Regions from separate parts of the Microbispora sitophila genome, predicted to be linked through region 1. Evidence: predicted binding sites of a transcription regulator. Region 1 holds the regulator's gene; each other region holds the start of a gene.
The links. Region 1 encodes HrcA, which represses chaperone genes, less so after heat shock. Its sites were predicted from a motif close to TTGGCACTCTCNNNNNGAGAGTGCCAA; they were not measured.
Positions count from the first base shown of each region.

Region 1 (5,447 bases):
TACGGCCCGGCCAGGTGGACTGGGCGGCGACCCGCACGCACGCCCGCACGGACGCGCCCGCACGGCCGAGGGCCGGCGGCTACCCGGTGGTGCTCTACTCCCCCGGCTACATGGTGCCGCGCTCGCTGGGCACGCTCGCGGCGGAGGACCTGGCCTCGCGGGGCTACGTGGTCGTCACGGTCGACCACACCTACGAAGCGTCCGCCGTCGAGTTCCCCGGCGGGCGGCTGGAGCGTGCCAGGGTGCGGGCGGACAGCACGGCCGACGCGATGAAGGCCCTCGACGTCAGGGTGGCGGACCTGCGGTTCGTCCTCGACGTGGTCACCGCCCGGCACACCGGGCCGCCCTCCTGGCTGCCTTCCTGGCTGGCCGGGGCGCTGGACACCACTCGCATGGCGGCCATGGGCTTCTCGATGGGCGGCGCGGCGACGGCGCGGCTGATGTACGCCGACCACCGGGTCAAGGCGGGTGTGAACCTCGACGGCTCGCTCTTCGGCGAGGTGACCGAGCGCGGCCTCGACGGCCCGTTCCTCCAACTGGCCGCGGACAGGGACGACGACCCTTCCTGGGAGACGTTCAGGAAGCAGCGCCGGGGCTGGAAGCGCGACCTGCGGCTCGCGGGAGCGGAGCACTACTCCTTCACCGACCTGCAGGCGCTGGTCCCGCGGATCTCGAGCAGCCTGGGCACGCCGTCCGAGATCGTCGGCACCGTCGACCCGGTCCGCTCGATCGCGGCCCAGCGCGCCTACGTGGCCGCGTTCCTCGACCTGCACCTGAAGGGCCGCAAGACCCGCCTGTTCGACCGGCCGAGTCCGGCGTTCCCCGAGGTCGGCTTCCTCGCCTGACCCTCACCAGCGGCCGCAGCGGGACAGCAGGACGGCCGCCGCGGCCACGCCCGCCGTCGAGGTGCGCAGCACCGTCGGCCCCAGCAGGGCCGGTACGGCTCCCGCCGCCCGCAACGTGGCGATCTCCTCCTCGGTGACGCCGCCCTCCGGGCCGACGACCATCACGATGTCGCCCGGCTCCTCCGGCAGGGGCAGGCGGCTCAGCGGCTCGGCGGCCTCCTCGTGCAGCACGACCGCGAGCGCCGCCGTGGAGACGAGCGAGCCGACCGCCGCGGTCGTGGCCTGCTCGGTCACCTCGGGCAGGTGGAAGCGCCGGGCCTGCTTGGCCGCCTCGCGGGCCGTGCCGCGCCAGCGGGCGAGGGCCTTGGCGGCCCGGTCGCCCTTCCACTGGGTGACGCAGCGGGCGGCGGCCCAGGGGACGATCACGTCGACCCCGGCCTCGGTCATCATCTCGACCGCGAGCTCGCCCCTGTCGCCCTTGGGCAGGCCCTGGACGACCACCAGCCTCGGCCGGGGCGGCGGCACCTCGAACCGGCGCAGCACCTCGGCGGTCAGCGAGTCCTTCCCGGCCGCCGTGACCGTGCACTCGGCCACCCGCCCCGCGCCGTCGGTCAGGTCGATCCGCTCCCCCGGGCGCAGGCGGCGTACGGCGGCGGCGTGCCGCCCCTCCGGCCCGTCGAGCACGATCGTGTCCGTCGCCTGGCCGGCCGCGTCCGACAGGAACACGGGAACTGTCATGCGATCAGCTCAGCGGCCGTTGAAGGCGTCCCGCAGGCGGGAGAAGAAGCCCTGCTGACCCGGGGAGAACTTGCCGGGCGGCCGCTCCTCTCCGCGCAGTTTCGACAGCTCGCGCAGCAGTTCCTCCTGCTGCGGGTCGAGCTTGGTCGGCGTCTCGACGTTCACGTGGATCAGCAGGTCGCCCCTGCCGGTCTCGTTGAGCCGCTGGACGCCCTTGCCGTACAGGGGAATGACCTGGCCGGCCTGGGTGCCGGGCCGTACGTCGATCTCCTCCGCGCCGTCGAGGGTCTCGATCGTGATCGAGGTGCCGAGCGCGGCGGCGGTCATCGGGATGTGGACCGTGCAGTGCAGGTCGTCACCGCGCCGTTCGAAGATCTGGTGCGGCCGCTCGACGATCTCCAGGAACAGGTCGCCGGGAGGCCCGCCGCCGGGGCCGACCTCGCCCTCGCCTGCGAGCTGGATGTGCGTGCCGTCCTCGACGCCGGCCGGGATCCTGACCTTGATCGTGCGCCGGGTCCTGACCCGTCCCTCGCCCGAGCACTCCATGCAGGGGTGCCGGATGACGCTGCCGTACCCGCCGCACTGGGGGCAGGGACGGGAGGTCATGACCTGGCCGAGGAACGAACGGGTCACCTGCGAGACCTCGCCGCGCCCGTGGCACATGTCGCAGGTGTCGGGGTGCGTGCCGGCCGCCGCCCCGGAGCCCTGGCAGACCTCGCAGACCACGGCCGTGTCGACCACGATCTCGCGGGTCGTGCCGAAGGCCGACTCCGCCAGGTCGAGCTCGACCCGGATGGTGGCGTTGCGGCCCCGGCGGGCGCGGGAGCGGGGCCCCCGCGCGGCGCCCGCCGAGCCGAAGAAGGCGTCCATGATGTCGCTGAACGGGAAGCCCGCGCCGAAACCCCCGGCCCCGGCTCCCGCGCCGCCGCCGAACGGGTCGGCGCCCATGTCGTACATGCGGCGCTTGCCGGCGTCGGACAGCACCTCGTACGCCTGGTTGATCTCCTTGAACCGCTCCTGGGTCTCCGGATCGGGGTTGACGTCCGGGTGCAGTTCACGGGCGAGACGGCGGTACGCCTTCTTGATCTCTTCCTGGCTGGCGTCGCGCCGTACGCCAAGGGTCGCGTAGTAGTCGTTGGACACTTATGACCCCGCCAGGATCTGGCCGACGTAACGCGCCACCGCGCGCACCGCACCCATCGTCACCGGATAGTCCATTCGTGTCGGGCCCAGCACTCCGAGCCGGGCCAGTTCTCTGTCACCCGAACCGTATCCGGCGGCCACGATAGAGGTGCCGCGCAGCCCGCTGTAGGGGTTCTCGGATCCGATCCGGACGGTCAGTTCGGACAGCCCGCCGGTCTCCCCCAGCAGGCGGATGAGGACGACCTGTTCCTCCAGCGCCTCCAGCACGTCCCGCAGGCCGATGCTGAGGTCGGCGGCGGCGAGGTTGGCCGTGCCGCCGAAGACGATCTTCTCCTCGTGCCGCTCGACGAGCGTCTCGAGGAGCACGGACAGGATCGTGGCCGCCACCGGCCTGTCCTCGGGAGGCAGGCGGTCGGGGACGTCGGCCACGGTCTCCGGCACCCGGGACAGGCCACAGCCGTCCAGGCACGCGTTGAGCACGGCGCGCAGGTTCGCGATCCTGTCGTCGGCGATGGCCTCGGGCAGGTCGACCACCCGCTGCTCGACCCGCCCGGTGTTCGTGATCAGCACCAGCATGACCCGGCGCTCCGCGATCGGGACGATCTCCACGTGGCGCACCGACGACCTGGTGAGCGAGGGGTACTGGACCACCGCGACCTGCCGGGTGAGCTGCGCGAGCAACCGGACCGTGCGCATGACGATCTCGTCGAGGTCCACGGCCCCGGCGAGGAAGGTCTCGATGGCCCTGCGCTCCGCGCCGGACAGCGGCTTGATCTGCGACAGCCGGTCGACGAACAGGCGATATCCCTTGTCCGTCGGCACCCTGCCGGCACTGGTGTGCGGCTGGGTGATGTATCCCTGCTCCTCCAGCGCCGCCATGTCGTTGCGGATCGTCGCCGGGGAGACGCCGAGGTTGTGCCTGTCCGCCAGGGCCTTCGACCCCACCGGCTCGTTGGTGGACACGTAGTCCTCGACGATGGCGCGCAGGACGGCGAGCTTGCGGTCGTCGAGCAATGTGTCACCTCCCTGTGCCTGGAAACACCGACTCTGGCACTCTGTGTTCCCGAGTGCCAAGTGTACGGCTACCACCCCACGTGGTGCGATAACGCGGAGGGCACCAGGACAAGCGAGCTCCAAATCGGCCGCAAGTCACATGGTCGACTCTTCACCCTATGCACGAGATTCAGACCCCCGATGTGACCATGCGGGTGCCCCGCCCCATGCCGCAGGCCGACGTGACCTTGCGGATGCCGCACCCCTTCCCCCCGCCGTACGCCGGTCCCCGGCCGATCCGGCCCCGGCTGCTGTGGATCTTCCTCTCCTGGGTGCTCTTCGTCGTCCTGCTGGTGGCGGGCGTCGGCGGGTTCGCCGGCGGCCTGTTCTCCACGATCGGCGACGCCGCGCCCACGACGACCTTCTCCGGCGGGCAGTCGGTGAACGTCGCGCTCGACCCCGCGGACAAGCCGGCGATCTACGCGGCCGTCGACCAGCCCACGGACGTCCGCTGTCAGCTCGGCGACGGCGCCGACCCGCGGGTGCGGCTGACCCGGCCTGCCGTCTCCCAGACCGTCACGCTCAACGGCACGACCTGGGAGCTGCTGTTCGAGGCCGGCGTGCCGAAGGCGGGCGCCTACCAGCTCGCGTGCGAGGGCGACGGAGTCCGGTTCGGCGTCGGCAAGCAGCTCGCCGGCGGGGCCGGCATGCTGGTGGGCGGCGCGATCGCACTGCTGGCTCTGCCCACCGTCGGCTTCCTGGCCGCGCTGATCGTGACCATCGTCGTGCTCGCGCGCCGCTCCGCCGCCCGCCGTCGCATGGCGTGATTTGCTAGCGTTCCCCGCATGTACGGGCGGGACGTGCTTTCCGGAGACTGGCGGCGGCCACGGCGGGGGCAGATCCCCGAGATCCCGGCCGAGCCCGACCTCGTGGTCGAGGACGCCGAGGGCCGATTCTGCGGCGCCGTGGTGGCCTGCGACAAGGAGGCCGTGACGCTGGAGGACCGGTTCGGCCGCCGGCGGGTGTTCCCGCTGACGCCCGCCGGCTTCCTCCTCGAAGGCAAACCTGTGACGCTGGTGCGCCCCCAGGCCGGTCCGAAGGGGCCGCTGCGGAGCGCCTCGGGGTCGATCGCGGTCGAGGGCCTGCGCGCACAGGTCGCCAGGGAGAGCCGCATCTACGTCGAGGGCGTCCACGACGCCTCGCTGGTGGAGAAGATCTGGGGGCACGACCTGCGGGTCGAGGGGGTCGTCGTCGAATACCTGGAGGGCGTGGACGACCTCCCGGCCATCGTCGAGGAGTTCGGCCCCGAGCCGGGCAGGCGGCTCGGCGTGCTCGTGGACCACCTGGTGCCCGGCTCGAAGGAGAGCCGCATCGCCGCCCGGGTGTCCGGGGACGACGTGCTCATCGTCGGGCATCCGTTCGTGGACATCTGGCAGGCGGTCAAGCCCCGGGCGCTCGGCATCCCCGCCTGGCCGGACGTGCCGCGCGGCGTGCCCTGGAAGGAGGGCGTGATCGACGCCCTCGGCTGGCGGATGGACCCTCAGGAGGCGTGGCGGCACATCCTGGGCCGGGTCACGACCTACGCCGACCTGGAGCCCGAACTGCTCGGCCGTGTGGAAGAACTGATCGACTTTGTCACGGCTCAGGATTAGGGGGTCAGGTCCCGCACCACGGCGTCGGCGAGTAGCCTGCCGCGCAGCGTGAGCACGGCCCGGCCCGCCTTGAACG
Region 1 is NZ_JADBGC010000006.1:128,452-133,898, forward strand. Features, by position in the region: gene IL992_RS12745 (alpha/beta hydrolase family protein) at 1-845, shown strand, start outside; gene IL992_RS12750 (16S rRNA (uracil(1498)-N(3))-methyltransferase) at 849-1,583, opposite strand; gene dnaJ (molecular chaperone DnaJ) at 1,593-2,726, opposite strand; gene hrcA (heat-inducible transcriptional repressor HrcA) at 2,727-3,740, opposite strand; gene IL992_RS12765 (hypothetical protein) at 3,899-4,546, shown strand; gene IL992_RS12770 (DUF3097 domain-containing protein) at 4,565-5,371, shown strand; gene hemW (radical SAM family heme chaperone HemW) at 5,368-5,447, opposite strand, start outside.

Region 2 (5,447 bases), on a different contig from region 1:
ATCCCCTCGCTCTCCGTTCTCCTGGAGGTCGGCCGTGCGTGTTCTGAGCGCCACAGTATAATCACGATTATTGACAGTCAATGATCGTGACTAAATTTGCGGGGACGGTGAATCGTGACGGTTCCTGACATCGGCGTGCTGGCCGGTCAGTTGATGCGCGCTCTCCAGGAGGAGCTGTTCGAGACCCTCGCCGAGCAGGGGCATCCCGACGTGAGTCCGCGGCACGGAACGGTTCTGGCGTTCCTCGAGCCGAACGGCGTGCGCGCGACGGACCTCGCGGCCCGGTCGGGCCAGCACAAGCAGATCATCGGCACGATCCTCGACGAGCTCGTCAGGCTCGGCTACGTCACCCGCGAACCCGATCCCGCCGATCGCCGGGCCAAGCTCATCGTCCCCACCGAGCGCGGCATCGACGAGATCAACAAAGCGCGCGCCATCCTCGCCGCCATCGAGGAGCGGCACGAACGAATGCTCGGCGCCGAGCGCTACGCCGGGTTCAAGGAGATGCTCCAGCAGGTCACGCGTGACCAGCGGGCCTGGAGACAGGCTGGGGCGAGCACCGCCTGATCGGCGTCATCCGCCGCCGGACACGGCCGATCAGTGGGGGTGAATGGTCACCGAGAGCCTGCCCTGTGCCTGGGCCTGGGCGAGCTGGGCCGCCTGCCCGGGGGTCGTGGCCAGCACGAGCAGCGCGCCGCCGTCCGTACGGCCCGGCGGCCGGGCGATCACCCGCACCTCCTGGGCGACGGTCCGGGCCTGAAAAGGGCCCTCCTCGAAGGCCGCCAGGATGTCGATCACGTCGCCCGGCGAGAGCAGGCGGGCGGCGTCGGGATCGGCGATCCTGACCGGCGTCGCAACCATCCCCGGCGTCCCTGCCATTCCCGGCGTCCCTGCCATCCCCGGCCCAGCGGCCGGAGCCCCCGATTGCGTGGCCGGGGCCCATCGCCCCGCGGCCGGACCACCGCCGGCCGACCCTCCGGACGCCTGACCGCCGGAGCCCTGCCCAACCGGCTCCTGCCCGGCGGATGCCTGCCCGATCAGGGACTGGCGGAACAGGCCCGGGCCGAGCAGCCGCGCGTCGGTGAGGAGTTCGCCCCGGCGCAACGGACCGGCGAGCACGCGGCCCGAGACCGGGGCGCCGGGCGCGTACGCCCCGGCGGGCACCGTGTCGGGCGGGAGCCGTACGACCACGACGTCGGAGGCGGTCAGCCGGCCTCCGGTGAGGTCGCGGGCGGCGGCGAGGACCTCCACCCCGTCAGGACTACGGACGGCCAGCAGCACGCAGGCCACCGCCATACCGGCGAGGACGGCGGCGATCGGACGGCGACGGCGCGCCGTCAGCCGCCTCAGATCACGCATGACCACCTCGTGTCAGGGGAGCTCGATCGGCAGCTTGATCCCGTCGAGGGCGTTGCCGCAGGGGCAGGGGCGCTCCTCCGGAAGGGCCTCGACGACCTGCGCGACCAGAGTGCGCATCCGCTCCACGTTGGCGGCGAAGAAGGCCAGGACCTCTTCGTGGGTGACCCCCTCACCGGCCTCCACGCCGGCGTCGTGGTCGGTCACGAGGGCGAGCGTCGTGTAGCAGAGGGCGAGTTCGCGGGCGAGCACGGCCTCGGGGTGCCCGGTCATGCCGATGATCGACCAGCCCGCCCCCGAGAACCACTTCGACTCGGCCCGGGTGGAGAAGCGGGGCCCTTGGACCACGACCAGAGTGCCGCCGTCGACCGTGTCCCAGCCCGTCTCGCGCGCCGTGGTCACGGCGGCCGCCCTGCCGGAGGGACAGTAGGGGTCGGAGAACGACACGTGCACGGCCCCGCCCGCGTCGTAGTACGTCTGCTCGCGGCCCTGCGTGCGGTCCACGAGCTGGTCGGGGATCACGAGAGCGCCCGGGCCGATCTCCGGGCGCAGGGACCCGACCGCGCTGGGCGCGAGCACCTGGCGGACGCCGAGGGACCGCAGGGCCCACATGTTCGCCCGATAGGGGATGCGGTGGGGAGGGAAGGTGTGGCCGCGACCGTGCCGCGGGACGAACGCGACGGTCCGCTCGCCGATGCGGCCCACGGTGATCGAGTCACTCGGCGGGCCGTACGGCGTCGTCACGTCGATCTCTTCGGCGTCCTCCAGCAGCGAGTAGAACCCCGAACCGCCGATGACCCCGATGTCTGCGCGATTGACCATGGGCCGACCCTAGCGAACGGCGCCGCACACCCGCCGCGTCCCGCCGACCCCTGTGGATAACCTCAGGCGGCGGCGGTGGAGCCGGACGACGACGTGCTCGACGAGGAGGTGCTCGACGAGCTCGTGGAGGTCGCGGGCTCCTTCTTGCCCGAGTCGCCGGACGGCTTCGAGGACGACGTCGTCGTGGTGGACGTGGTCGTCGACGAGCTCGACGAACGGCTGTCGGTCCGGTAGAAGCCGGAGCCCTTGAACACGATGCCAACGGCGGAGAAGACCTTGCGCAGCTTGCCCTGGCAGGCCGGGCACTCCGTGAGCGGGTCGTCAGAGAACTTCTGGACGGCCTCCAGCTGCTCACCGCAAGCGGTACAGGCGTACTGGTAGGTAGGCACTCGCTCCTCCTGAGACTGGCACTCGACCGGGTCGATTGCTAATGGTAAGCAGTCAACAAGCCCAAACGCCACTCCAGCCCGGTTTATTGCCCCGCGCCGTCCCATTCGCTCACCCCACGATCCGCCCGCGAAACCTCCGCACAACCGCCGGGCGACAGCGGTCAGCCGCCGCGTTCGCCGTACCAGCCGGCGAGCTTGCCGCGGCGGCTGACGGCGCGCAGGCGGCGTTCGACCGTCTCCCGCTGGGCGGCCGTGGTGACCACGAGAAGCTGGTCGCCCGCCAGCAGCCGGGTCGTCTGCGTGGGCACGAACGACTGTCCGTTCCGTACGACGAGCGTGACCATGGTGTTCGCGGGCAGCCGGAGCTCGAAGATCTCCACACCGTGCATGAGCGAGCCGCGCGGGATGCGGACCTGCAGCAGGTCGGCGTTCAGTTCCTCCAGCGGCGCGGCCTCCACGTCGAGGTCACGGGCCTCGCCCTCCGCCGTCACGCCGAGCAGCCGCGCGAGGTACGGCAGTGTGGGCCCCTGCACGAACGTGAACACGATGACGATGATGAACACGTCGTTGAACAGGCTCTTCGCCCCGGGCAGGCCGGCGGCCCAGGGGATCGCGGCCAGCACGACGGGCACCGCGCCGCGAAGCCCTGCCCACGACAGGAACACCTGCTCGCGCCACGACAGCGAACCGAGGCGCAGGAGCCGCACCAGCACCCCCGACACCAGCACGGACGCCGGGCGGGCGAGCAGGACCAGCAGCAGGCCCGACACCAGGGCCGGGACGAAAACGACGGGCAGTTCGCGCGGGTCGGCCAGCATGCCGAGCATCACGAACAGCCCGATCTGGGCGAGCCAGGCGGCGCCCTCGGCGAAGCCGCGCGTGGCGGCGCGGTGGGGGAGACGGGCGTTGCCCAGGATCAGCGTCGTCAGGTACACCGCGAGGAACCCGCTGCCGTGCAGCAGCGTGGCCCCGCTGTAGGTGACGAGCGCCAGCGCCAGGACCGCGATCGGGTAGAGGCCGGAGGCGGGCAGCGCGACCCGGCGCAGCGCGTACACCCCTGCCGGTCCCACGGCGAGGCCGACGGCCGCGCCGATGAGCAGTTCGACGGCGGTCTCCAGCAGGACGTGCGGCAGCGAGAGGGTCAGCGTCGGGCCCGCGCTCAGCATCATCACGAGGATGACGGTCGGGGCGTCGTTGAAGCCCGACTCGGCCTCCAGGATCCCGGCGAGCCGGGGCGGCAGCGGTAGCCGTCTCAGTACGGAGAACACGGCCGCCGCGTCGGTCGACGCGAGGAACGCGCCGAGCAGCAACGCCATCCGCCACTCCATGCCGAGGAGGGCGGCGACGGTCACCGCGAGCACGACGACGCTGACCGCGATCCCGACCGTGGCGAGCACGAGCGCGGCCGGCACGGCGTCGCGTACGTGGTTCCAGTTGGTGGTGAGACCGCCTTCGGCCAGGATCACGGCGAGCGCGATCAGGCCGAGTTGCTGGGCCATCTGGGCGTTGTCGAAGTTGATGCCCCCGATGCCGCCCTCGCCGAGCAGCAGGCCGAGGCCGAGGAAGATGAGCAGCGTGGGAAGGCCGGTGCGGTGCGCGATCCGTACGGACGCGATGGCCGCGATGACGACGGCGGCGGACAGGAGCAGCCAGACGTTCAGACCCACCCGCTCCCTTCGCCGTCACTTAGGCCAATCTTGTCACATCTGTACCAATCGGGCGATTCCGCTCGGAAGGGCGGCGAAGCGTACGCGCTGGTCGTGAGGCTCCGTGGGGACCCCTTCCATCAGCTCACCCTCGTGCAGGAGCGCCACCGTCGGTACGTTCGGCCCGACTCGGGCGAGCGCCCGGTCGTAGAAGCCGCCGCCGCGGCCGAGCCGTACGCCGGTGACCCGGTCCACGGCCAGGGCCGGCGCGATGACCAGCGCGGCGGTGCGGATCGCGTCCACGCCGCGCCGGACGTCCACGGGTTCCATGATCCCGTTCGGGCCGGGCGCCAGCGAGTCCGGGCCGTCGTACACCGCCCAGTCGAGGTCGCCGTCCGGGCGCTGCACCGGCAGCATCACCGTGGCGCCGTGCTTCCACAGGGCCAGGATCAGCCCCTGTGTGGACGGCTCGGTGCCGGTCGACCAATAGCAGGCCACCAGCCCCGCCATCTGCACCCACGGCTGGTCGAGGAGTAACTCCCTGATGGCCGCCGACGACTCGCGCAGCGTCCTGGGATCGAGTTCCGACCGGCCGCGCAGGATACGCCGACGCAGGTTCATCTTGTCCAAAGACTGCTCCGTTAGTGTCTACTCATGGCTGACTTCGATCCCGTGACCAAAGCCGTCGTGCCCGCCGCGGGTCTCGGCACCCGCTTCCTTCCCGCGACGAAGGCGACCCCCAAGGAGATGCTGCCCATCGTCGACAAGCCGGCCATCCAGTACGTGGTGGAGGAGGCCGTCTCCGCCGGGCTGCTCGACGTCCTCATGGTGACCGGCCGCAACAAGCGCTCGATCGAGGACCACTTCGACGTAGCGTACGAGTTGGAGGACGCTCTTCGCGCCAAGGGCGACGAGGAGCGGCTCAACCAGGTGAAGGAGCCTGTCGATCTCGCCACCATGCACTACGTGCGGCAGGGCGAGCCCAAGGGCCTCGGCCACGCCGTCCTGTGTGCCAAGCAGCACGTCGGCCACGAGCCGTTCGCCTGCCTGCTCGGCGACGACATCATCGACCCCCGCGACCCGCTGCTCAAGCGCATGATCGAGGTGCGCGCGACCTACGGTGGCAGCGTCGTCGCACTCATGGAGGTGCCGCGCGAGCAGGTCTCCCTGTACGGCGCCGCCGCCATCGAGCCGACCGACGAGGACGACGTCGTCCGCGTCACCGACCTCGTGG
Region 2 is NZ_JADBGC010000042.1:37,391-42,837, reverse strand. Features, by position in the region: gene IL992_RS43435 (MarR family winged helix-turn-helix transcriptional regulator) at 115-567, shown strand; gene IL992_RS47290 (SAF domain-containing protein) at 598-1,359, opposite strand; gene IL992_RS43425 (S-methyl-5'-thioadenosine phosphorylase) at 1,372-2,178, opposite strand; gene IL992_RS49205 (FmdB family zinc ribbon protein) at 2,241-2,567, opposite strand; gene IL992_RS43415 (potassium/proton antiporter) at 2,729-4,234, opposite strand; gene IL992_RS43410 (5-formyltetrahydrofolate cyclo-ligase) at 4,268-4,834, opposite strand; gene galU (UTP--glucose-1-phosphate uridylyltransferase GalU) at 4,868-5,447, shown strand, end outside.
Region 2: a site for HrcA is predicted at 2,583-2,609, ahead of IL992_RS49205 (FmdB family zinc ribbon protein). Genes of this name have one in related genera too.

Region 3 (5,447 bases), on a different contig from region 1:
GGCGAGGTTCGCCGGGAGGACATCGAGTCGGGCCCGGCGAACATCTGGCGATACCGCTCCCTGCTCCCCGTTCCCGCCGGAGTGGCGGCCAAGCCCAACCTCCAGCCCGGCTGGACCAAGCTCGTGAAGGCCGACAGGCTGGCGGCCGAGCTGGGCCTGCGGTCGCTTCACGTCAAGGACGACTCCGGCAACCCGACCCACTCCTTCAAGGACCGGGTCGTCGCGATCGCGCTGGAGGCCGCGCGCAACTTCGGCTTCCACACCCTGTCGTGCTCCTCGACCGGCAACCTCGCCGGCGCGGTGAGCGCGGCCGCCGCCCGGGCCGGGCTGGACTCCTGCGTGTTCATCCCCGCCGACCTGGAGCCGGCCAAGGTCACCATGGCCGCCGTGTACGGTGGCCGCCTGGTCGCCATCGACGGCAACTACGACGAGGTCAACCGCTTCTGCTCCGAGCTCATCGGTGACGAGCTGGGCGAGAAGTGGGGCTTCGTCAACGTCAACCTCCGGCCCTTCTACGCCGAGGGCTCCAAGACGCTGGCGTACGAGATCGCCGAGCAGCTCGGCTGGCGGCTGCCCGACCAGATCGTCATCCCGGTGGCCTCCGGCTCCCAGCTCACCAAGATCGACAAGGGTTTCCGTGAGCTGATCAAGCTGGGGCTGGTCGAGGAGCGGCCCTACCGGATCTTCGGGGCGCAGGCCGAGGGCTGCTCGCCGGTCTCCCGGGCCTTCAAGGCCGGGCAGGACGTCGTGCAGCCGGTGCGGCCCGACACCATCGCCAAGTCCCTGGCGATCGGCAACCCGGCGGACGGGCCGTACGTGCTCGACATCGCGCGGCGGACGGGCGGCGCGGTGGAGGACGTGAACGACCGGGAAGTGGTCGAGGCCATCCGCCTGCTGGCCAGGACCGAGGGCGTCTTCGCCGAGACCGCGGGCGGTGTCACGGTCGGCGTGCTGCGCAAGCTGGTGCGCGAGGGCCGCCTCGACCCCGACGCCGAGACCGTGGTGCTGAACACCGGCGACGGGCTGAAGACGCTCGACGCGGTGGCCGAGCACGCCCGTCCCGCCGCAGTCATCCGTCCCTCTCTCGACGCGTTCCGTACGGCATTTGCCAACTGAAAGCGTTTCAAAAGGCCCATCGGTAGTAACGAAAGCGAGCGAACAATGAGCGTTTCCGTGCGGATTCCGACGATTCTCCGGACGTACACCAACGGAGCCGCGGAGGTGAGCGGGGAGGGGGGAACGCTCCGGGAGGTCCTGCAGAAGCTGGACGCGGACTACCCCGGCATCGGCGGGCGCATCCTGGACGAGACGGGTAAGATCCGGCGTTTTGTCAACGTCTACGTCGGGGAAGAGGATGTCCGATTCGCCGACGGTCTGGACACCGCCACGCCGGACGGGGTGCAGATTTCGGTCATCCCCGCCGTCGCCGGAGGCTGAGCCGCCGCGCCGGGGCCGAGCACCTGACATGCACTTCTATCGATGAAGAAGTCATGCGATGCCATGGCAAATGGTGCAGCTCTCAACTATTCAACAGCAAAGTGAATATTCTTCGATCCCGCTTTGAGCGAACGCCAAGTAGTAGTTTGCGGATTGACTCTGTTGTCCTACGCCTTGACACGGGTATGGTCGAGGACGATCGACAAAACCGGGGGCTTCTTGGGTGTGGTCCCCAGCCCAGCAAGAGGAGTCGGAAGTGGCGCAGGGCACCGTCAAATGGTTTAACGCGGACAAGGGCTACGGCTTCATCGCGGTAGACGGTGGTAAGGACGTGTTCGTCCATTACTCGGCAATCCTGATGGACGGCTACAAGGCCCTCGAGCAGGGTCAGCGGGTTGAGTTCGACATCACGCAGGGTCAGAAGGGCCCGCAGGCGGAAGCCGTACGGGCCGTCTGATCCCGTCATCGACCTTGGAAGGCCCGGCACGCGGACACCGCGTGCCGGGCCTTCCGCTTCGCTCGTCGGGGCGCTCTTATCCGCGGGGTCGCGCCGGAGGCGCGCCGGGAGCACAGCCCTCGTCACGTGCTCGCTCGTTCCTCGGTCCAGACACCGGCGCGCCCCTCCGGCTCGCTCGGTGTCTCCCGCTTCGCACTGGTCTGGACATACCGTCCAAGCTGGTCAGCACGGCTTCCGCTTGCACTCTCATGGGTAGAGTGCTAAATACTTGTTTGGCACTCTGAGGTCGAGAGTGACAACAACCGGGATCGGGGCGATGGGGCCCGCGCAGGGATAGCGGGTCCGCGCCGTCGCGGGCGTCGGCTCGGTCCGTTGAAGACACCCTGCTACTGGGAGGTCTAGCCTAATGGCAGCCAAGATGATCGCGTTTGACGAGGACGCCCGGCGCGGTCTCGAGCGCGGTATGAACCAGCTCGCCGACGCCGTGAAGGTGACCCTCGGCCCCAAGGGCCGCAACGTCGTGCTGGAGAAGAAGTGGGGCGCCCCCACGATCACCAACGACGGTGTCTCCATCGCCAAGGAGATCGAGCTCGAGGACCCGTGGGAGAAGATCGGCGCCGAGCTCGTCAAGGAAGTCGCGAAGAAGACCGACGACGTCGCCGGTGACGGCACCACGACGGCTACCGTGCTCGCCCAGGCGCTGGTCCGCGAGGGTCTGCGCAACGTGGCCGCCGGTGCCAACCCGATGGCGCTGAAGAAGGGCATCGAGGCCGCCGTCGAGCGTGTCAGCGAGGAGCTGTCGAAGCTCGCCAAGGACGTGGAGACCAAGGAGCAGATCGCCTCCACCGCCTCCATCTCCGCCGCCGACACCGAGATCGGCGCTCTCATCGCCGAGGCGATGGACAAGGTGGGCAAGGAAGGCGTCATCACCGTCGAGGAGAGCAACACCTTCGGCCTGGAGCTGGAGCTCACCGAGGGCATGCGCTTCGACAAGGGCTACGTGTCCGGCTACTTCGTGACCGACCCCGAGCGCATGGAGGCGGTCTTCGAGGACCCGTACATCCTGATCGTCAACTCCAAGGTCTCGGCGAACAAGGACCTGCTCCCGCTGCTCGACAAGGTCGTGCAGTCCGGCAAGCCGCTGGTCATCATCGCCGAGGACGTCGAGGGCGAGGCCCTGGCCACCCTGGTCGTCAACAAGATCCGCGGCCTGTTCAAGTCCGTGGCCGTCAAGGCTCCGGGCTTCGGCGACCGCCGCAAGGCCATGCTGGGCGACATCGCCATCCTGACCGGTGGCCAGGTCATCTCCGAGGAGGTCGGTCTCAAGCTCGAGAACGCCACCCTCGACCTGCTCGGCCGTGCCCGCAAGGTCGTTGTCACCAAGGACGAGACCACGATCGTCGACGGCGCCGGTGACGCCGAGCAGATCGCCGGCCGGGTCAACGAGATCCGCGCCGAGATCGAGCGCACCGACTCCGACTACGACCGCGAGAAGCTCCAGGAGCGCCTCGCCAAGCTGGCCGGCGGCGTCGCCGTCATCAAGGCCGGCGCGGCCACCGAGGTCGAGCTCAAGGAGCGCAAGCACCGCATCGAGGACGCCGTCCGCAACGCGAAGGCCGCGGTCGAGGAGGGCATCGTCCCCGGCGGTGGCGTGGCCCTGCTGCAGGCCGGCGCCAACGCGTTCGACAAGCTCGAGGTCAACGGCGACGAGGCCACCGGTGCCGCGATCGTCCGCAAGGCCCTCGAGGAGCCGCTGAAGCAGATCGCCGTCAACGCCGGCCTCGAGGGCGGCGTCGTGGTGGAGAAGGTCCGCAACCTCCCGGCTGGTGAGGGCCTCAACGCCGCGACCGGCGAGTACGTCAACATGTTCGAGTCCGGCATCATCGACCCGGCCAAGGTCACCCGCTCGGCGCTGCAGAACGCGGCGTCCATCGCGGCGCTGTTCCTGACGACCGAGGCCGTCATCGCCGAGAAGCCCGAGAAGGAGAAGGCCCCCGCCATGCCCGGCGGCGGCGACATGGACTTCTGATCCATCTGCCTGCTTCGTCTCAACGGAAGGGCGGTTCCCCCTCGGGGAGCCGCCCTTTCCCGTTGTGCGCCTCAGGTGAGGCGCCTGACCCAGCGGGCGCAGTCGGTCTGCATCGCGTATCCCGCCGCCGTCCAGGCGTGGTGCGCCAGAGCGTTGTCGTGCAGGACCATCGCGTCCGCGCGGAACGCGCCGAACTTCCTGAACCGCTCCTCGGCAGCCCGGATCAGCCGCGATCCGATGCCCATGCGCCGGTGGGCCGGGTCCACGGCGAGCCGGTAGAGGTGGGCGCGCCAGCCGTCCCACCCGGCGATGAGCGTGCCGGCCATGCGGCCGTCGATCTCGGCGATGAGCAGCGCCTCGGGATCGCGTTCGATCAGAGCCACGACCTTGCCGGCGTCGTCGTGCCTGTCGGTGTTCTCCGCGGCCTCGAGCCAGAACCGCAGCACGGCTGGGACGTCGTCGAGCGCTCCGTGGCGGATGCGTACATCGGGCGGGTTCATCGCAGTTCCTCGGGAAGGTCGTGGCTGTGCAGGACGGTCAGTGACGTTACCGCCCGGGTGAGGACCACATAGAGCCGAGCGAGGCCGCGCTCCTCGGCCTCCGCGATCGCGGCCGGCTCGGCGACGATCACGTGGTCGTACTCCAGGCCCTTGGCGAGCGTCGCCGGCACCAGCAGCACCCGGTCGTCGCCCGTCGAGTCGGGACCGAGCACCGTGTGCGGCACCGCGGCGGCCTCCAGGGCCGCCGAGAGCGCGGGAAGGCCGGAGTCCGCCGCGATGACGCCGATGGAGCCCTCCTGCGCGAGGGCCTGCCGTACGGCCTCGGGGAGGGCGGCGGCGACGTCGGTCTCGCGGCGTACGGACAGGGAGCCGGCGCCGGGACGCAGCGAGCGCGGCGGGGCGAGCTCCGGCGCGACGGAGGGCAGCAGCCGCGCGGCGAAGTCGAGGACCTCCCGGGGCACGCGGAAGCCGAGCGTGAGCTCGGTGACCTCGCCCGCGGGCTGGCCGAGGTGGTCGAGCACGGTCTTCCACGAACGCGCCGACCATGGCGTGGTGCCCTGCGCGAGGTCGCCGAGCACGGTCGCCGAACCGTTGCGGCAGCGGCGTCCGAGCGCGCGCAACTGCATCGCCGACAGATCCTGCGCCTCGTCCACCACGAGGTGCCCCTGCGACGGCGTCCGCTCGATCAGGTCGCCGAGTTCGTCCAGCAGCGCCGCGTCGGCGGACGTCCACTTGGCCGACCGGTGCGACTTGTACGGCTTGCGCCACACGATGAGCTGTTGCTCCTCCGGTGAGAGGTCCGACCGGGCCGCCTTGGCCAGGAACTCGGGGTCCGACAGCAACCGGAACAGCACCTGCTCGGGGGTGAGCTTCGGCCAGACGGCGTCCAGCACGGCCTTGACCGGCTTCGATCGTGCCACCGCGTCCTGCACCCGGTCGTCGGGCGACTCGCCGCGCCGTTCCATCTGCACGAGCACGGCGTGGGCGAGCCGCTGGGCCAGGGTGGCGCGGCCCGGGCCGTACC
Region 3 is NZ_JADBGC010000019.1:156,557-162,003, reverse strand. Features, by position in the region: gene thrC (threonine synthase) at 1-1,116, shown strand, start outside; gene IL992_RS31285 (MoaD/ThiS family protein) at 1,162-1,437, shown strand; gene IL992_RS31280 (cold-shock protein) at 1,694-1,894, shown strand; gene groL (chaperonin GroEL) at 2,301-3,923, shown strand; gene IL992_RS31270 (GNAT family N-acetyltransferase) at 3,995-4,423, opposite strand; gene IL992_RS31265 (HelD family protein) at 4,420-5,447, opposite strand, start outside.
Region 3: a site for HrcA is predicted at 2,132-2,158, ahead of groL (chaperonin GroEL). Genes of this name have one in related genera too.